Regions from separate parts of the Paenibacillus sp. JNUCC 34 genome, predicted to be linked through region 2. Evidence: a T-box and tRNA genes for the amino acid it is inferred to sense, from the RefSeq annotation. Region 2 holds a T-box; the other holds one or more tRNA genes.
The links. The T-box of region 2 lies ahead of tyrS (tyrosine--tRNA ligase). A T-box ahead of a tRNA ligase gene usually reads a tRNA of that ligase, here a tRNA-Tyr.

Region 1 (10,125 bases), 1.6 Mb from region 2:
GCGACAAGACGGAAAGACCCCATGGAGCTTTACTGCAGCTTGATATTGGATTTGGGTACGATCTGTACAGGATAGGTGGGAGCCTAGGAAACAGGAGCGCAAGCTTCTGTGGAGGCGCCGTTGGGATACCACCCTGATCGTATCTAGGTTCTAACCTAGTACCGTAACCCGGTGCGGGGACAGTGTCTGGTGGGCAGTTTGACTGGGGCGGTCGCCTCCTAAAGAGTAACGGAGGCGCCCCAAGGTTCCCTCAGAATGGTTGGAAATCATTCGAAGAGTGCAAAGGCATAAGGGAGCTTGACTGCGAGACCTACAAGTCGAGCAGGGACGAAAGTCGGGCTTAGTGATCCGGTGGTACCGCATGGAAGGGCCATCGCTCAACGGATAAAAGCTACCCTGGGGATAACAGGCTTATCTCCCCCAAGAGTCCACATCGACGGGGAGGTTTGGCACCTCGATGTCGGCTCATCGCATCCTGGGGCTGAAGTAGGTCCCAAGGGTTGGGCTGTTCGCCCATTAAAGCGGTACGCGAGCTGGGTTCAGAACGTCGTGAGACAGTTCGGTCCCTATCTGTCGTGGGCGTAGGAAATTTGAGAGGAGCTGTCCTTAGTACGAGAGGACCGGGATGGACGTACCGCTGGTGCACCAGTTGTTCCGCCAGGAGCATGGCTGGGTAGCTACGTACGGAAGGGATAAGCGCTGAAAGCATCTAAGCGTGAAGCCCCCCTCAAGATGAGATTTCCCAATTAGTAAGACCCCTTGAAGACGACGAGGTAGATAGGTTGGAGGTGGAAGTGCAGCAATGCATGGAGCTGACCAATACTAATCGGTCGAGGGCTTATCCTACAAGTTTCATGAAGTGAAGCTTACATCGAAAGCATACGCTTTGAACTACGGTGTGAGGTGCTTCGGAAGCATAATTCGCAAATTCATGTTTCGTATCTAGTTTTCAAGTGATCAAACACTTGAATTGAATAATGTTCCCTGATAGCTCAGTTGGTAGAGCACTCGACTGTTAATCGAGTTGTCACAGGTTCGAGTCCTGTTCGGGGAGCCATTTATGGAGAGGTGTCCGAGTTGGCCGAAGGAGCACGATTGGAAATCGTGTAGGCGCCAAAAGCGTCTCGAGGGTTCGAATCCCTCTCTCTCCGCCACTATATATTTCAGTAAGGCCCGTTGGTCAAGGGGTTAAGACACCTCCCTTTCACGGAGGTAACAGGGGTTCGAATCCCCTACGGGTCACCACTTTATTATAAGTATTATTTTAACTCTTGATAAGTGGGCAGTATTTTGATAAGATGAAAGTCGGTTTAATTATGGAGGCTTAGCTCAGCTGGGAGAGCATCTGCCTTACAAGCAGAGGGTCGGGGGTTCGAACCCCTCAGCCTCCACCATATATACACCTTTTAATGACGCGGGGTGGAGCAGTTCGGTAGCTCGTCGGGCTCATAACCCGAAGGTCGTAGGTTCAAATCCTGCCCCCGCAACCAATTATATCGCTATAACAGCGGTAATGCCTTGTGGAACTGTGGTGTAGAGGCCTAACATGCCTGCCTGTCACGCAGGAGATCGCGGGTTCGAATCCCGTCAGTTCCGCCATTCTTCATTATAACCGAAAGAGCTTTTATGGCTCGGTAGCTCAGTCGGTAGAGCAGAGGACTGAAAATCCTCGTGTCGGCGGTTCGATTCCGTCCCGAGCCACCATTTGTTTTAACAACTGTATACGCCGGTGTAGCTCAACTGGTAGAGCAACTGACTTGTAATCAGTAGGTTGGGGGTTCAAGTCCTCTCGCCGGCACCACATGGAGGATTAGCGAAGTGGCCAAACGCAGCAGACTGTAAATCTGTTCTCGTACGAGTTCGGTGGTTCGAATCCATCATCCTCCACCAGTTTTATAGGGGCATAGTTTAAAGGTAGAACAGCGGTCTCCAAAACCGTTAGTGTGGGTTCAATTCCTGCTGCCCCTGCCAATAGAATTATGATTTTGAATATGGCGGTCGTGGCGAAGGGGTTAACGCACCGGTCTGTGGCTCCGGCATTCGTGGGTTCAAGTCCCATCGATCGCCCCATATATTTCAAAAATCATATTGGGGATTAGCCAAGCGGTAAGGCAACGGACTTTGACTCCGTCATGCATAGGTTCGAATCCTATATCCCCAGCCATTAATTTTTTTATGCGGACGTGGCTCAGCGGTAGAGCATCGCCTTGCCAAGGCGAGGGTCGCGGGTTCGATTCCCGTCGTCCGCTCCATTTTTGTTTTTGGCGCCATAGCCAAGTGGTAAGGCACAGCTCTGCAAAAGCTTTATCCCCAGTTCGAATCTGGGTGGCGCCTCCATTATAAACTATGTGCCCTTAGCTCAGCTGGATAGAGCGTTTGACTACGAATCAAAAGGTCAGGAGTTCGAATCTCTTAGGGCACGCCATTAGGTAAGCCGGTGTGGCGGAACTGGCAGACGCGCGCGACTCAAAATCGTGAGGGAAACCGTGGGGGTTCGAGTCCCTTCACCGGCATCATCAAAAAGAACGTGGATATTATCCACGTTCTTTTTTTGTGTTCTGTGGTTGACCGCCGTCATTCAACGAGCAGTCGGAAGAATAAACGGATAAGTAATAACAAGAACTGCGAATGATGGCATGGTGCCTGTTATTCGCTATTTGTTGTAGTCTTGTTGGACTGAGGTCTTACCCCTTCCCCGACTTAGGTCGAGGATGAAAAACCGTCCAGGGTCCGTTTTAGATTGAATAGAATTAACCTAAAATAAGATCATAAGGTTGAACAAGTCACAAATGAATGATAAATAAGACGGAAAGGCGGTGTATAAATGAGAAGTACAAAAGATAATGGAATGGGAATCCTCCTTATTGGTTTGGGTGCGTTAGTATTACTTGGGGTATTCGGTCCAGTGCTTGGATGGTTGTTCAGCTTACTGATACCACTGGCAATGATCGCACTTGGCTATTACGGAATCCGCCGCGGTAACACGTTTTTCGGCTGGATCATACTAGGTATCGGCGTATTGTCGCTGATCGGTAAGCTTTCCTGGCTGTTTGGCCCGATACTTGGGATTGTCTTGATCGTCTACGGAGTTTCTCGATTTAAAGGTGGAAATAGCCGTCGTTACTACTAATAAACCTGTAACACAATGAACTTGATAGAAGAGGAGGATAAAGAAATTATGAGTGTTTTTCGACGCATAAGGGACATCACGGCTGCCACTCTAAATGAGAAGCTTGAACAAAGTCAGGACCCAGTTCGATTGATTGATCAGTTTCTACATTCTACCCGGCAAGACATTACGGAGGCTGAGAAGCTGCTGCAACAGTGCGAGTCTCATACACGACAATTGAAGCTGCAGGTAAGCCAAGCTGAGACGATGAAGAATAAACGGGAAGAACAAGCACTTCTGGCACTGAAAGCTGGGGAAGATCATCTGGCAAAACTGGCTCTTCAAGAAAAACTGATCTATGAAGAAAAGATTGAACAGTACGAGGGGCTGTTAATTACTAGCCGCGAAGCGCTCAGAGAAGTAGAAGAACAGTTGGGTGAGCTTCGTATGGAATATCAGTCGGTGTACAGTAAACGTCAGTACTATGTTGCTCGGATGGAGACATTGCGCCTTCAGCAAAAAATGAATGAGCGCACAGGATCTTATGGTGGCCAAGATGTACCGAAAATGTTCAACCGGTTGGATGACCGTCTCAGCGATTGGGAGCTTGAAGCAAAGAGTCTCCGCGATATTCGCAAAATGGGTCAAGAGTATCTGGTTCAGACTGGTGAAAGTGTTTCAACTGTGCTGGATCGCGAGCTTGCCCGTTTGAAGGAGAAGCTGAATAACAGCGGAAAGGAGTAAATATGACAAGATTGTACCGTTCTACCAGAGATAAAATGTTCACCGGGTTGATAGGCGGATTGTCTGAAACGTTTGGTGTAGAAACAACCCTGCTCCGTATTATATTTGTCATCAGTATCTTCTTTACTGGCGGTACGACATTATTTATTTATTTGATCGCGTCATTGGTCATTCCGAAGGAACCATATTATCACGATCCATACGGCCCGGGCGGCCCAGGCCGTGGTCAGAACAATTACCATTATGGACCGAACGGCTCATATGGCGGATATAACAACCGTCCTGGCGGAACTTATCGTGATGCCCGGGACAACTTTGGACCGAGAAATGCAGGACCGTCATCTTATGACAGAGGATATGCCTCTAGACATGACGAAGCGTCAGAGGCTGATCTGGATTCCATGATGAAGGACATAGAGAAGAAGGCTATGAAGAAAGAAATAGAAGAACTTAAGAAAAAACTATCGAGGTATGAGAAGGGAGATTTATAAAATGGGAGTATTTAAAAGAATTAAAGATATGACAAAAGCATCGGTGAACGAGTTGCTCGATAAGGTTGAAGATCCAATTGTTATGCTGAATCAATATCTGCGCGACATGGAAGCAGAAATTCACGAGGCAGAGGTAACGGTTGCTAAGCAAATGGCTAATGAGCGCCGCATGAAACAACGTGTGGAAGAAGCTGTGAAAATGGCTGCTCAGCGTGAAGCTCAAGCAGAACTGGCTTTGAAGAACGGTCAAGAGGAAGTTGCACGTAAGCTTCTGGAAGAGAAAATCTATTTTGATCAAAAAGAAACAGAATACACAGAGCTTCACCTGCAGTCTGAAACCCAAGCCAAAGAATTGGTTGCTCAGCTTCATGAAATGAAGGATGAGTTCTACAAAATGCGCAACAAGCGTAATGAGCTTGTAGCTCGTGCTCAAATGGCTAAAGCGAAGAAGCAAATGTCGCAAGTAAGTAGTCTGCACTCGATCGAAAGCGGCAGCGCCTCGATGGGCTTCCACCGCATGGAAGAAAAAATTATGCAGTTGGAAGCAGAAGCGGATGTAATGCGTGCACCATACCGTCCGAACAACGTAGCTTACACTAGTCCTGTGGACGTTGAAAAGCAGATGAAAGTGGATGAGCAGCTTAACGCTCTCAGAAACAAAATGAATGGTGGCTCTGCAAAAGAAGGGAAATAGGAAGACGCAAGTCAGGATTTTATAAAAGAAGTATTCGTAAAACTAGGAAATGTGATAAACTACTGAATGAACTTGATGTACGGATATTGGGTATCCTTCATAATTTCGGGGTAAACCGTTCAGTATATAATGGTAAGCCATACGGTGCGGATTCCCGCACTGTTTTGGCTTTTCATGGCTTATAATCATCTTGGGGAGGTGCGGCATGGATAGAAATCGCTGGATTGCATTTGGATTGATTGGCATCGGTGTGTTTATGCTTTTCGGCAGATGGTTTGGTTTCTTTACCATCGTCGCTCTTCTACTGATGGTTGCAGGTATTCATCAGATTCGAAGCGGCTCTGTCCGAAAGGGATATATTATACTTGGTGTGGGAACCGTTCTGCTTCTTCTGGATCACCTGATGCTCATTATCGGAATCGGCTTATTGTCGCTCGGAATATTTTATGGGAAAGCACGCCGTGCTCACGAAAATGACCGATTCGTTCAAAGGCAGAATATTATGTCCAACTTTGATTGGGACAGTGCTCCATGGGTCATGAAGAGTATGAGCGTGTGGCATGTCCTTGGTGAGGCTGATGTGGATTTGTCGCTTGCATTGCCGGAGGAACGTAGTACGGTTATGATGTTCCATGGTATTCTTGGAGATATCGATTTAGCGCTACCTGACTATTATGGTGTAGAGATTGAAGCTTTTGTTCTTTTTGGATCTATAGACATCGGCAGGCAGCGGGAGACCGGAATCATGAATCGTCTGAACTGGAAATCGCCGAATTATGAATCTAGTGAATATAAAGTGAAGTTTATCGTTTCATATCTTGGTGGTGATCTCAACATACGCCTGGTTTGATCCAAGATACCGCAAAGTGAGGAAAGCAGGAGGGCTGCCCGATGAAATCGGAGAAAAAGGCTAATATCATTACCCGAAGTATCCGTGAGGGCACCCTTCTGGGCTTTGTGGTTATGCTGGTTACGCTGTACATTTTATATACATACGACTATTTCAAGCCTTTTGATTCCTGGAGGAATGGTATTCAAGCCGGGATAACGTTAGTGCTTTTACCGGTTAGCTTGGGAGCTGTGTATGGTTTTTTTCAGAGCTACCGAATAAAACGAAGGCTTGATGGGGTTAGGGAAACCTTAGTAACCTGGGAAAAAGGCGGCGTAACGTCAGCTGTCATGCCCGACATGGGCGAAGACGAAGTAGGACGCCTTGGAGAACAGCTGGGACGGATCAGTAAACGCTGGGAGGAGCAAGTGAATTCACTTCAGCGTTTATCTACGAACAATGCACAACTGGCTGAACAGGCCCGTGTAACGGCCATTGTGGAGGAGAGGCAGCGTCTGGCACGGGAGCTTCATGATTCGGTATCTCAACAGCTGTTCGCTATATCGATGACTGCCACGGCCGTTGGTCGTACGCTGGAAAAGGATTTTGGTAAAGCACAGCGGCAGGTAGCCCTGATTGAGGAAATGTCAGCGGTAGCTCAGTCGGAAATGCGGGCACTCCTGCTTCATTTGCGGCCGGTATACCTGGAGGGTAAAGCACTTGAGCAGGGGCTCCGTGAACTGATACGGGAGCTGCAGATTAAAGTCCCAATGGAGATTACATTGGAAATGGATGAAGGAGTAACCCTTGTGAAGGGGATTGAGAATCATCTATTCCGCATTATCCAAGAAGCGATGTCCAATACGTTGAGACATGCCAAAGCGGACAGAATGGACATCCGCATTCAGCGGAAGCAAAACACGGTGCGTGTTACGCTGCGGGATGATGGGGTCGGGTTTGAGGTGGATGATAAAAAACAAACCTCTTATGGTCTTTCTACCATGCAGGAACGGGTGACGGAGCTTGGCGGCTCCATACAGTTTATTACTGCGCCCGGTAAAGGAACTCGCATCGAGATATCCGTCCCTCTGATGGACGAAGAACGAAACCGGGGTGAAGTAGATGGAGTTGGAAACGCCAATTAAAGTGCTGCTTGTTGATGATCATGAAATGGTTCGAATTGGGCTTGCCGCCGTGCTGGGTACGGAGGACGGGATTGAAGTGGTCGGAGAAGCCGGCAGTGGAGAAGAAGGCATACGGTTAGCAGAAGAATACCATCCGGATGTGGTGCTGATGGACCTCGTGATGGAAGGAATGGACGGGATAGAGACCACTCGGCAGCTGCTAAAGCTGTATCCTGACTGTAAAGTTATCGTCCTTACCAGCTATTTGGATGATGAAAAAATGTATCCTGTCATCGAAGCTGGGGCATTCAGCTATTTGCTGAAGACGTCCAGAGCTTCCGAGGTTGCGGATGCCATCCGGGCAGCCGCACGTGGACAGTCGGTACTGGAATCTCAAGTAGCATCGAAAATGATGAACCGATTCCGTCACCCGCAAGCAGAAGCTCCTGCTCACAGTGAGCTGACGGATCGGGAAATGGAAGTGCTGCGCCTGCTCGCACAGGGCAAGTCGAATCAGGATATTGCAGATGATTTGATTATAGGTATTAAAACCGTAAAGTTTCATGTGACAAACATACTGGCGAAGCTTGGAGTTGAGGACCGTACACAGGCGGCCATCTATGCCTACAAAAACGGGCTCGCAGAGTAACTGTTCCAACATCAGTAGTAACAAAGATCCCGGCTGCCGGATAGCGGTGGGGTCTTTTTTGTTATGAACAGAATATTTTCGCTGTAATCGGGAATCCTTTTACTAGATTGATAGATTTCGGTATAAAGGGGCGGTTATACATGCAGCGGTTCGGAATGAAATTCATAGCGGTTATGGTGTTATTGTGCGGGATTACAGGGATATTAGCCGGATTCACGATGGATTCTACGAATAAGAGAGGTTCCGAGCTTTTGGTGGAGTCTTCCGGCAGTGAACTGGAACTGCTGTATGCACTGGGAACGGCACAGATGGATTCATCGCTGCATGTAACTGTAAAATTGCAAGGAGAGAGCAAGTCTTTGTCAGGTAAGGAAAGTGAACAAGCTGCGAGTATTCTTGCTGAAGAGATGGGTATAAGTGATCTGTCTGTTGAGCTAGAACACGGGGAAAAGGCCTATCGAGCTCGAGATGTCATCTCTGATATCGATATACGGATGGATTGGGTTCAGGCTGGAGAACGGAGCTACGTGAAAATACAACTGGATGCCCAAGGACCGGATGGTATTCAACACCTGATTAGTTTACAGGAGAAAGCTCAAGCTTCTATGATGAAAACGGGAATTAAACCCGCATGGAATGCTTCAATTCAGGGCACTGTATACAATGGGATGACAGCAGGTGAAACGGTACAAAGATTAGAGGAAGAGCTGGCCGTACAACTGCCACTTAATGCAGTGGATTCCTATCAGGATACCACGACCGAAAGCCGCTCCTATGAAGTTCCCTCTCTGAAAACCTATGTTATGGGTGGAGAGAGCCCTATTCATATGCAAATAGCAGTGCATGAAGATTCGATGAAGGAAAATAATAGAATTACAATCGGATTTCCCGTTATTACAATAGAATACTAAACTCGCTTTCTGAGATAACGATGAAAATGTATGAAATGAGATAGCATACTTTATATGAATATGCTAAAATGTCATCACATCATGTTATGTCGTGATGCATAAAAATACACTATATTACATAGAGAAAGAATGAGGAGCCATGGCTGAAAATCAAAATCTAGATTCATTAAAGACACCGGGAGCGGTATTTTTCATCTTTGGAGCGACCGGCGATTTGGCAAGACGCAAATTGTTCCCGGCGATCTATAGTCTCTATCGCGAAGGAAAGTTGGCAGAGGATTTTGCGGTAATCGGCGTGGCACGGCGTCCGCGGTCTCAGGATGAATTCCGTGAGGACGTGTATCGCTCGATTCAGGAATTTTGTCGATATCGTTCTGAACAGGATGAGGAATGGCGTAATTTCGCGCAGCATTTTGAATATAAATCTTTAGATATTAACAATATTGACGGATTCCGCGAGTTACGGGAGCAAACCGAGCAGCTGGAAGCCAAATTTAATATAGCTGGCAACCGCTTGTTCTACCTGGCGCTTGCTCCGGAATTATTCGGCAGTGTTTCCTTCAATCTGATGAAGGGCGGCATGCTGGATGGAGAAGGATGGAATCGTCTTGTCATTGAGAAGCCGTTCGGTTATGACCTGGAGTCGGCTGCAAAGCTGAATGAAGAAATCCGCCAGGTGTTTAAGGAAGAGGAAATCTACCGTATCGACCACTACTTGGGCAAAGAAATGGTGCAGAACATCGAAGTAATCCGTTTTGCCAATGCATTCTTTGAGCCGTTGTGGAATAACAAACATATCGCTAACGTGCAAATTACATTGGGGGAAACCGTCGGTGTAGAGGAACGTGGAGGCTACTACGATCATGCAGGCGCACTTCGTGATATGGGACAGAACCATATGCTTCAAATGCTTACTATGATTGCTATGGAGCCGCCTAGCCGTCTTCTTCCGGAAGATATTCGTGATGAGAAGGTGAAGGTACTTCGCTCTCTTCGTCCTTATGCAACACATGAAGAAGTGAAGGAGAACGTTGTCCGCGGTCAATATACGAATGGTTCCACAGGAGGTAAAGAGCTGCCTGCATATCGTAAAGAGGACAAGGTTGATCCGGAATCGAATACGGAGACGTATTTTGCTGCACGTGTGTTCGTGGACAATTTCCGCTGGGCGGGGGTGCCATTCTACATTCGCACTGGTAAACGCCTGCCGGTGAAAACAACGGAGGTTGTTGTTGAATTCAAACGTATGCCGGGCAATGTATATCTTGGGCAAAAGCACACGCTGGAACCAAACCTGCTCGTAATTCGGGTTAACCCGATGGAAGGGCTGTACGTGAAGATCAATGCGAAAAAACCGGGTTCGGAATCCGAAATCGAGCCGGTTGCTATGGACTTCTGTCAGAGCTGCATGGTTGGTATTAACTCACCTGAAGCTTATGAGCGCCTGCTGCATGATGCGGTCCGTGGTGACTCAACTTACTTCACACGTTGGGATGAGGTTGCATCGGCCTGGTCATTCGTGGATCGCATCGCCGAAGCTTGGAGAGAAAATCAGGGTGAGCTGGAAGCTTATC
Region 2 (10,125 bases):
CGAGATGACAATTGCTTGAATCATAACGAATGTAATAGGAACATTCTTGGAAGTTCTTTTTTGGAAGAACGGAGGCAAGTTACCCTCATCCGCTACTTTAATCATCGATTTACTTGGTCCAAGTACCCAGGCACTCAGCTGAACCAACACACCGATCAAAATCATGGCAGAAATAAGATTGACGAAAATCGATGGAATACCTAAATTCTCACAGAAAATCATATACGGCTGTGTAATATTCGCTAATTCCATCTTGCCCCTTGGCACTGCATTGGACACAGTCAAACCGGCAACAAGGTTGAAAATAACAAGCAATATTACAGATGCAATAACGGCAATTGGATAATTCCGTTTCGGATTTTCAATGTTGTTCGCATGGACCGATGAAATCTCCACACCAGCAAAGATAAAGATAATACCGGACAAATAAGCCAAACTTCCCAGGTCTGAAAGATTAGGAAGCAAATCGCTTGCCTTGAAGTTGCCCAGGTAACTTTCAGGTTGAATACCATTTTTGATCATATACATAACGCCAAGGATAACGAGAAATACAAATGGAATGTATACACCGATTATTGCGCCCCAGTTACCCGCAATCTTTACCATGTCGAATTTCAGGTTCAACAAGGTTACACCCCAGTAAGAAATAAGAATTACTATAAAAATGAATACGTTATTAGATGAAAGCTCAGGTTTATTAATGACGTAACCAAATAGTACGCCGACAGTAGATGCAACCATTACCATCCCGAAAAACATTTGAACCCATAACAGCCAGGATGTAACGAACCCCCACTTTTCCCCTAATGCTTTTTTGACCCATACTTGCGGACCGCCCTCTTCGGGAAATCCTGTTGACATCTCGGCGGACATCAGTGCAATGGGAAGGGCAAACAAAATTGCCGCCACCAGCATGTAAAAAATCTGTGTCCAACCCGTAGCGGACAGCGTCGGTACACTACGTACGGTACCAAAGAAAGCCATGGTGATACCGATCAAGCCAAACAGAGTCAATTTTTTAGAATTGGCCATAAAATCCGATCCTTCTTTCTCTCTCCTAATATCTAACCTTGATGCATAAACAATGAATTAAAACATAGGAACAACGCTTCGACTTCACCACCTTGACGTCACGAAAAATTATATTTTTTTGTTAATCGATTAACTTGTGTCGTCAGTATACGCCTCATTTTTTTGTTTTGTCAATTCGCTTCAAAGCCTTGTCACATATGGATTTTATCTCTTTTTCCAAAATCTTGTTGTTATATACACCAACGCTTTTATCACGCCATTCATAGATGCGTAAAAGGTTTAATGCTTTTATCGATAAAAGCATTTTCTAGATAAATTAATGTATAATTATTCTTAAACATGTATATTAGATTTATTTGATTTGGCTAATAATTCCCTTCTTTTATGCCTCCCCTCTTCCTGTCTGGAGTAATTTTTCAAAAGAGCAGTGCTCCACTTCCGGTAACTGTAGATTGGCTTGTAAAAGATATCTTCATCTGACACATGAATCAAGTATTGAAGAATCGTGGGACTTGTTTTATGAAGATTGGCATCCCATTCAAGAAACACAAAGTGAATACTTAATCACAACAGAGTTATTCATCATGGTTGTTGTGCGAATCGGCGTCCTAGTAGAGATGACTAAAATATCCACAGATTCCATTCAGGAACAGTTATAACCTTCCAATATGCGCAAATAAAGCCTTTGTCTAAACTGATAATTCTGGGCTAAAATGACAAAAAAAAGACTGGTTTTAGTCATTTTTCATGACTTAAAACCAGTCTTGGAGTGATGTATATCACCGTGAAAATGTGATATGCATCATAGTGATTCTATATTTTCAAAGATAAGATTGACGTTTGCTTCGCTTCGTACGCCCGGGTACCACTGAACCATCAATTCAAACGCGCTGTTAGCAATTTCATCTTCCGTATTATAGGAATTTATGTTATAACTGGAACTGATTTTCAGCAGATCCATGTACCCTTTTAGCAATCTACTGTAACCGATCCATCTGCGTCCAGTCAGTGATCCGTTTAAATCTGCAGATTCACGACCCAGATCTTGTTGCAATTGCTGCAATCCAAATTCCATTTTGCGAATGATTCGACATTGATCGCTCTTTCCGCTAATGACGCTTACGTTGACTAGCCCCCTACGGTCTGATTCGCAGTTCAGCGCTTTGCGCCACAGGGACAACCATGCATCATACTTTAGATAGTATCTGCCCTGAAAATAACTCTTTAATGTAGGCAGAAGAATGTGAATCTTTGCTTGGTATAGATCGCCATGCTGCATAACATCCAGCATTCGAAAATACCCCAGTACTGCCTGTTTAACACTTTTGTATTTAAATAAACGATTAAATGCTACCAGCATATGATCTAATTCTACATTGATCTGATCGTATGGGACCTGTTCAAGAACTAGATCCAAACTAAGCCAATTGACTTGCTGATCACGGTTAATGCCAGAGATGATTTGGTGATTAGTAAAAGCGTATTGAAGCGATCTTTTCCACGATTCAGACACTTTTAACCTCGCCTCCACAAGCGATGGGGTGGAGAATAGCTAAAAAGCTATTCTCCCAATTTCACCAGGCTGTAGTTCTTTTTGCCTTTGCGAATAATAATGAACCGTCCATCAAAGGAGTTATCCACTGAAACTTCCATATCCACATCGGTGACCTTCTCTCCATTCATAGAGATCGCACCCTTGGTAACATCTTCACGTGCTTGACGTTTGGAAGGCTCAATGCCTAAATCAACCAACCAATCGATGATATTTTTAGATTCTTTCGAAGCATGGAATGTCGGCATTTCTTTGAAGCCTTGCTCGATTTCATCGGCTGTCAGCGACTTAATTTCTCCGCTGAACAGAGCTTGTGTAATTTTCTGAGCTTGTATCAGGGCTTCTTCACTGTGAACGAATCTCGTCATTTCTTCAGCCAGTTTAAGCTGCGCTTCACGTTTATGCGGTTCGGTCTGTACCTTGACTTCCAGCTCATCGATTTGTTCTTTGGTCAGGAAAGTGAAGAATTTCAGGTATCTGATAACGTCACGGTCGTCTGTGTTTGCCCAGAACTGGTAGAATTCAAATGGAGTCGTCTTGTTCGGATCCAGCCAGATAGCACCACCGGCAGTTTTACCAAACTTCGTACCATCCGCTTTAAGCATTAATGGAATGGTGAGACCAAATGCTTTCGCTTCTGAACCTTCTTTTTTACGAATAAGGTCAAGACCACTTGTAATATTACCCCATTGATCTGCCCCTCCGATCTGAAGCTGCACATCTAATTGTGTGAACAAGTGATGGAAGTCCATGGATTGAAGAATCTGGTATGAGAATTCGGTAAACGAAATTCCACTATCAAGACGGCTTGCAACGATATCTTTGGCCAACATCGTGTTTACACTGAAGTTTTTCCCGAAGTCACGAAGGAAATCCAATATCGTTAAGTTATGTGTCCAATCAAAGTTGTTCACCATGCGTAATCCCGTGTCACCCTCGTTGACAAACAGTTTCTTCATTTGTGCTGTCAGAGCATCAACGTTATTCTGAACTTGATCCATTGTTTGCAATGTGCGTTCTGAAGTTCTGCCGCTTGGGTCACCGATGGTGCCAGTCGCTCCGCCAATCAGAATAACAGGACGGTGACCAGCCATCTGGAAACGTTTCAGCATCATAAAGGGAATCAAGTGACCGATGTGCATACTGTCTCCGGTCGGGTCAACCCCGCAGTATAGCGATACCGATTTCTCGTTTGTAAGTTTACGCAATCCCTCTGCATCTGTTTGTTGATTGATGGCTCCGCGCCATTCCAGTTCATCGATAATGTTCATCATTTTGGTTCGCTCCCTTGGTAATTTATTTTAAGTTAGTGTGTTGATAAAAAAATTAAGAAAAACAAAAAAATCGTCGCCTAGTCTTTACAGACATAGGGACGATTATTAACCGTGTTACCACCCAAATTGTATTAACAGGCTGCAGTCACTGTTAATACCACTCTCGGCAATAATATCGATTGCCAAACCGCTTAGCGTTACCTAAGATCCTCCAGAGTGTAATTCGCAATTGTGTGTGTGCCAGGTCGCATCGACCCCTGGCTTTCTGAGTACAGGGACAAAATTGCTACTTCGCTCTTTCATCGTGTTATCCAATATTAGATTAGTGTCATCTTAGTACTGTACATAGGGTTTGTCAACACCTATTTTCCAAAATCCTACCTAATAAGATTTTGATCATCAACTTTTACCTTATAAGAATTATCTTTATTATTTGCATAATTTAGCATATTATTTATCCATATTTCCCCTTGCTAAGTGGTTCTCCCCCATACTATATCATCGCGTATAAATGAGAATCGCATCTCTCAAAAATTCAGCGCTTCCCGGTTGTTCTGCATCATAGTAGGCTTTAAAGCGTTCATCATCAACATACATTTGGGCCAAACCGGCATGTGCTTCTTTGCTATACTTGTTCCAATAGAAGGTCAGCCATTGTTTATGCAAGTCCGCGGCCTTTTGAGCCAGTTCCCCTGCCGGATCACCCTGTTTGAAAGCCTGTGCGAGCGTACTCTTCACCTCTTCAGCCAAACGGGTCACCCTTTCGTGCTGCTCCTGCGTCATATTTTTCAGTTTGGTATTGGATTGGTCAACAGTCTCATCACCATATTTTCCACGAATCTCTTTACCATATTTTTTCTCGTTATCATCTATCATTTTTTCCTTGAAGCCTTCGAATTTCTCTTGATCACTCATTGTACATCTCCCTTCCGTGGATGCTATCGTCTTATTCACATTCTCAATAAGCAAATCCAACTGTCTTCTTTTGTACCGGAGCTGCTCACGGTGCTGTTTAAGAGCGTGTACGCTATCAAAAGAAGGCGAGGTGATGATCTGCTTAATCTGGTCCAGCTGAAGTCCGAGTTCCCTGTAAAACAAAATTTGCTGCAGTTGGTCCACCTCGAACTGGCCGTAAATACGGTAGCCTGACGAATTGATTCTGGCCGGCTTAAGAATGTCAATCTCATCGTAATATCGCAGGGTTCTCGTACTGATCCCAGCCAGATGCCCCAGCTTCTGAATGGTATACTCCATGAGTTCACCTCCTGACAATTCCACTGTACACCTTTACGTAACGTTAAGGTCAACATCTATTTTTCCCATTCAAAAGAAAAACGTTCTTGGGTGTATTCTAACAGTGGACGACTGCTTTTATCTGAATTTTTTCAAATGATTAATTGCTTATATCTTGTAAATTTTGTATTAAATAATGTCGTTAAGACACGAACCAATGTTCTATAGTGTAGAGAAATAGGGAGGATGATTGGGGATATGGAATTAAATATTAATATGATTAAACGGATGGAGCATTATAATGTAAGCGGTTTAAGTATTGCTCTAATTCATAATGTCCTAGTTTCTGGAAAGCCTTTTGAAGTAGTAATGAATGAACTTGTATTTGAGCCGTTAAATATGAAAAATAGCACGATAAATCAGTCAATTCCAAACGCAATGAGCGAACACTTTTCTTGTGGACATCATAAAAATGGAGTTCTAGTTGATGACAAGTATCCAATATATCCTTACATGATATCAAAATCTCTTCACTTGGTTGGGGTGTAGGATTTCAATGTATGATGGTGGCGTATCCATGTGCGGATAACGATTTCGCCCCCTCAGAACGGAGTTAACAGACTCATCTGCACCACACCAGTGAGTCCGTCTCCCCCCATTTTTTCTTCATGAACTCCTCCTCTGCCTTGGTTTCTGTTGTTGATTCCACTTTTAACCCGGCGCTGCATGTTCGTTCATCTCCTATTTTTGCGACTCTGTCATGTTTTCTATCAGCTTTTGGATCAGTTCGACCTCGCTTATGTCCTTAGTCGCTGTATCCGTCCGGTTTTCCTTGCCGTGTCCCATTTTACTGCCACCCTCCCCGATCTTATCACCCGCAACTTTCTTAACCTTGTCCGACACAGCCAGATTGGTAGCCTTGCTAGAGGTATCTGTACTGTCAGCTAATGTATCGTTCTGCAGATAAGCGGCTCCTCCAAGGACCAAGCTAGCTAATAAACTCCCTGTAATTAATGTTTTACCTATATAAATCATCTCTCATCACTCCTTCATGTGTTGTTACGTCTTATATTTCAAAGTATATAGCCTTAACCTGAGAGTAAGCTTAATAGAACGTTATGAGACACTTAAACTGCAGTAAATGTTTGATTAAAATGGGCACAAACCAAGTAGAAACGGTACTGCTGTCCTTATAAAGACGGTGGCCGTTTCTACGAGAAATATTAAATAACAGTCCGTACTACAATTTTTGTCCATATCAAAACATAAACTGGCGAGAGAATTATTTCTGTATTTCCTATAATGAAAGCGTTGCAACAACGCCATGGCTTACTTTCGATCATTCCTAGGGAGGTTAAGCCGTAGATTTGTCTATACAGGAACGCCACTGGGTAAAAATTCTGAATTATAACAACTTGGGGAGTGTTATCACAAATGAAAAAAGCACTGATCGTTTGGGGAGGCTGGGATGGTCATGAGCCGCAGCAAATCGCAGCTATTTTCGCAAATATTTTAGAAGCACATCAGTTTCAAGTAGAAGTATCTGACACGCTTGATGCTTTTGGAGATGGGGCCAAGCTGAAAAGCCTCGATCTGATCGTTCCAGTATGGACGATGGGAGAGATCTCGCAGGAGTATGTGAACAACGTTTCCGAAGCGGTACAGGGCGGGACTGGACTAGCAGGATGCCACGGCGGGATGTGTGATGCTTTCCGTAACAATGTGGACTGGCAATTTATGACCGGAGGGCAGTGGGTGGCGCACCCCGGCAACGACGGCGTGAAATATACCGTGGAAATAAAACAAAGCTCCAGCCCTCTGGTTCAGGGAATGGAAGACTTCATAGTAGAATCAGAGCAATATTACTTACATGTAGACCCCGCGGTTGAAGTGCTTGCCACTACCCGTTTTCCTATAGCCGACGGTCCTCACCGGTTTAATAAAGCCGTAGATATGCCTGCTGTATGGACAAAGCGTTGGGGCCACGGAAGAGTGTACTACAACTCGCTTGGCCATCATGCCGGCATCATTGAGATGCCGAGTGTTAAGGAATTGATGACCCGTGGACTATTATGGGCTGCTGAAGGGAAGGCGGCTGTAGAGGCGAATGTGGGATCAGAGTCCGGCTCAAAAGCTAACATTTACAGCGGCATGGACGACAGTCAAATGGATTGATGAAAAGGAGACGACTACAATGCAAACCATAAAAGCTGGAATTATCGGTTGCGGAAATATCAGCAACATTTACATGGAAAACTGCAAAAAGTTCGCAGTACTGGACCTCATCGCGTGTGCTGATCTCGATCTCGACAAAGCCAAAGCTCAAGCGGATAAATATGACATCCCTTTAGCCTGTACAACAGAGGAACTTCTCGCCCATCCTGAGATTAAACTGGTGATCAATCTGACAATTCCGGCCGTACACGCCGAAGTGAGCCTTCTGGCTCTGGAAGCCGGGAAGCACGTCTATGTTGAGAAGCCGCTGACTCTGACGCTCGAGCAAGGACGTAAAGTACTGGATACAGCTGCGCAAAAAGGTCTGCTTGTCGGAAGCGCCCCGGATACATTCCTTGGTGCCGGTATCCAGACCGCTCTGAAATTGATTTCTGACGGAACCATTGGCCGTCCTGTTTCGGCTACAGCGTTCATGATGAGCCGCGGTCACGAGCATTGGCATCCTGATCCGGAGTTTTATTATGCAGAAGGCGGAGGTCCAATGTTCGATATGGGACCATATTATTTAACGGCACTCGTTCAGCTGCTCGGTCCTGTCCACAGAGTTGCCGGCATTACGAGTAAAGCCCTGACGGAACGAACGATTACGAGCCAGAAGAAGCATGGCAAAAGCATTCCTGTGGATATCCCAACCCATGTGGCCGGTACGATGCAGTTCCATAGTGGAGCCGTGGCCACCCTCATTACGAGCTTCGATATTTTCGGAGGAAGCACGCTCCCTCATATTGAAATTCATGGCACGAAGGGCAGCCTGATCGTGCCTGATCCGAACGGATTTGACGGAAAGGTCATGTACCGGAGGCTCGGTCAGGAGCAATGGACGGAACAGCCTCTTGTCCAGGGATATGACGGAAACAGCCGTGGAATCGGACCTGCCGATATGGCTGACGCCTTGCTGCATCAGCGAAAGCACCGTGCGAATGGCGAGCTAGCCTATCATGTGCTGGAAGCGATGTGGGCCTTCCACCTCTCATCCGATTCGGGCAGCTATTATGATATGAAGAGCACATGTGAACCTGCCGTGCCTATGGCGGAGCTTTCGTTTACTTCGTGATTTCATTCGATTCGTCATTGTCTTTTTGAGCATGCTGAAATACAATATATCTAACCAAAAAACGGAGGTGTTCCAATCATGATGATGACCGTGTTCCTGATTGTTATTCAATAATGATAAATTGAATAACGCTTTATGCTTGAAACGAACTAACTCCTGTACGGGGGTTCACTTTGTTATGGACTTCAAGCATGATGCTATCAGAAGAACTCGATCATCATAACGCCGATTGGAATGCATCGCTTTAGCAGGCTTTTTTATTTCTGTCTAAAACGGTTCTACGCCGTGACTGATCCTAAGAGGGTTCGTCACGGCTTTTTTGCGTTCTGTTGACCGAGTTCATCAAACCACTTTTTGAATGGAGATGGTCTTTTGAAATCGTTTAAGTTAAGTATGGATATTCATGTCGCTAAAGAGAAATTGACGACGATCCTCGGCAGCTCCGTAAGCAACCTGTCCCTCATTGAAATGGGAGAACTCAGCAGAGTGTTCAGCTTCGATTGGAATGGCCGCCCTTACGTGGCCCATTTTAAAGAAACGAAGGAATCACTGGAAAAGGCACGCTATATGTACCAGACTTATGGTTCTCGGTTGCCTATTCCTAAGGTTGTGAAGGTCGGGGAAATCGACGAGGTATTCTTTGCCATAAGCGATAAGGCGCACGGAAAACCTATAAGCACCTTTCCTCCATCCCAACAAGAAATCATATTGAAAGATGTCGCTAAACATTTGGTCGCGTTAGGTCAACTGAACATTGACCGTTCCCAAGGTTACGGATGGATATCACCGGAGGGCAGCACCTCACCTACATCATGGGTTGAAACGATTGAAACACTTTTTAAGATTGATCCGAATGACTTCTATCAAGACTGGACTCGGTTATATGACGAAAGCTTTCTGGAAAGGCCGCTGTTCGAAGAAGGATACTCGGCTATGATGGAGCTGCTGCAATATGCCCCTGACAGTCCGCTCCTTGTGCACGGTGACTTTCATTTAGGCAACATGCTCTCTGATGGTAGCAAGGTTACGGGGATCGTGGATTGGGAGATGGCTATGCATGGTGATTTTATGTTTGATGTTGCCGGTCTGCATTTCTGGTCTTCTACACTGGATTTCCCTCAAAAAGTAAGAGATGTATGCTACGCTAACAAAATTGACATCCCTCATTTTGAGGAACGGCTGCGCTGTTATATGCTGGTTAAGGCCATTGACGGGCTTCGCTTTTATGCGAAACAGGATTCAAGACCAAGCTATGATTATATGAAAGAGCGGTTGAAGACTTTGTTGAAATAATAACACGGTTCGGCTGTTATGAGCCTAACGGATTCTCATTTCTATGCTATCATTGAAACATATTGCTTCACACGAATCTATTCAGTAAAATAATGTAAACTGGAGAAGGTGACAATAATGATTAGATATCCGTCTTTAGAAGAAGGAGCAACAATTGGTGTAACCGCACCCTCGTCAGGGGTAAAAGTCGAATTACATGATTTACTTAAACTTTCATGTAATCGTATGAAAATGAAGGGATTCAACGTTATTTGTGGAGAAACGGTTTGGACTCAAGAAAAGGCAAAGTCTTCGCCAGCCAAATTACGCGCTACTGAATTCAATGAAATGATGAGAGATGATTACATCAGTATTATCATCCCACCTTGGGGTGGCGAACTTTTAATCGAAATTCTTGAATACATTGATTTTGAAAATTTAAAGAGTAAGTGGATTTTAGGTTATTCAGATAT

Region 1: it encodes a tRNA-Tyr, which carries the amino acid that the T-box ahead of tyrS (tyrosine--tRNA ligase) is inferred to sense. The anticodon was not compared.

The regions. Positions count from the first base shown of each region.
Region 1 covers NZ_CM177770.1:887,543-897,667, forward strand. The annotation lists rRNA gene AC2TF5_RS03930 (23S ribosomal RNA) at 1-846, shown strand, start outside; tRNA gene AC2TF5_RS03935 (tRNA-Asn) at 982-1,057, shown strand; tRNA gene AC2TF5_RS03940 (tRNA-Ser) at 1,063-1,154, shown strand; tRNA gene AC2TF5_RS03945 (tRNA-Glu) at 1,171-1,245, shown strand; tRNA gene AC2TF5_RS03950 (tRNA-Val) at 1,319-1,394, shown strand; tRNA gene AC2TF5_RS03955 (tRNA-Met) at 1,414-1,490, shown strand; tRNA gene AC2TF5_RS03960 (tRNA-Asp) at 1,523-1,599, shown strand; tRNA gene AC2TF5_RS03965 (tRNA-Phe) at 1,629-1,704, shown strand; tRNA gene AC2TF5_RS03970 (tRNA-Thr) at 1,726-1,801, shown strand; tRNA gene AC2TF5_RS03975 (tRNA-Tyr) at 1,805-1,890, shown strand; tRNA gene AC2TF5_RS03980 (tRNA-Trp) at 1,898-1,971, shown strand; tRNA gene AC2TF5_RS03985 (tRNA-His) at 1,995-2,070, shown strand; tRNA gene AC2TF5_RS03990 (tRNA-Gln) at 2,090-2,164, shown strand; tRNA gene AC2TF5_RS03995 (tRNA-Gly) at 2,178-2,252, shown strand; tRNA gene AC2TF5_RS04000 (tRNA-Cys) at 2,264-2,337, shown strand; tRNA gene AC2TF5_RS04005 (tRNA-Arg) at 2,349-2,425, shown strand; tRNA gene AC2TF5_RS04010 (tRNA-Leu) at 2,434-2,513, shown strand; gene AC2TF5_RS04015 (hypothetical protein) at 2,825-3,130, shown strand; gene AC2TF5_RS04020 (PspA/IM30 family protein) at 3,179-3,853, shown strand; gene AC2TF5_RS04025 (PspC domain-containing protein) at 3,856-4,344, shown strand; gene AC2TF5_RS04030 (PspA/IM30 family protein) at 4,346-5,038, shown strand; gene liaF (cell wall-active antibiotics response protein LiaF) at 5,244-5,888, shown strand; gene AC2TF5_RS04040 (sensor histidine kinase) at 5,930-7,012, shown strand; gene AC2TF5_RS04045 (response regulator) at 6,990-7,640, shown strand; gene AC2TF5_RS04050 (YwmB family TATA-box binding protein) at 7,781-8,551, shown strand; gene zwf (glucose-6-phosphate dehydrogenase) at 8,691-10,125, shown strand, end outside.
Region 2 covers NZ_CM177770.1:5,284,297-5,294,421, forward strand. The annotation lists gene tyrP (tyrosine-tyramine antiporter) at 1-1,032, opposite strand, end outside; gene AC2TF5_RS24465 (protein rep) at 1,835-2,545, opposite strand; gene tyrS (tyrosine--tRNA ligase) at 2,593-3,855, opposite strand; T-box leader at 3,950-4,170, opposite strand; gene AC2TF5_RS24475 (MerR family transcriptional regulator) at 4,357-5,112, opposite strand; gene AC2TF5_RS24480 (hypothetical protein) at 5,350-5,640, shown strand; gene AC2TF5_RS24485 (hypothetical protein) at 5,694-5,819, opposite strand; gene AC2TF5_RS24490 (hypothetical protein) at 5,833-6,126, opposite strand; gene AC2TF5_RS24495 (ThuA domain-containing protein) at 6,526-7,266, shown strand; gene AC2TF5_RS24500 (Gfo/Idh/MocA family protein) at 7,286-8,380, shown strand; gene AC2TF5_RS24505 (aminoglycoside phosphotransferase family protein) at 8,753-9,673, shown strand; gene AC2TF5_RS24510 (S66 family peptidase) at 9,791-10,125, shown strand, end outside.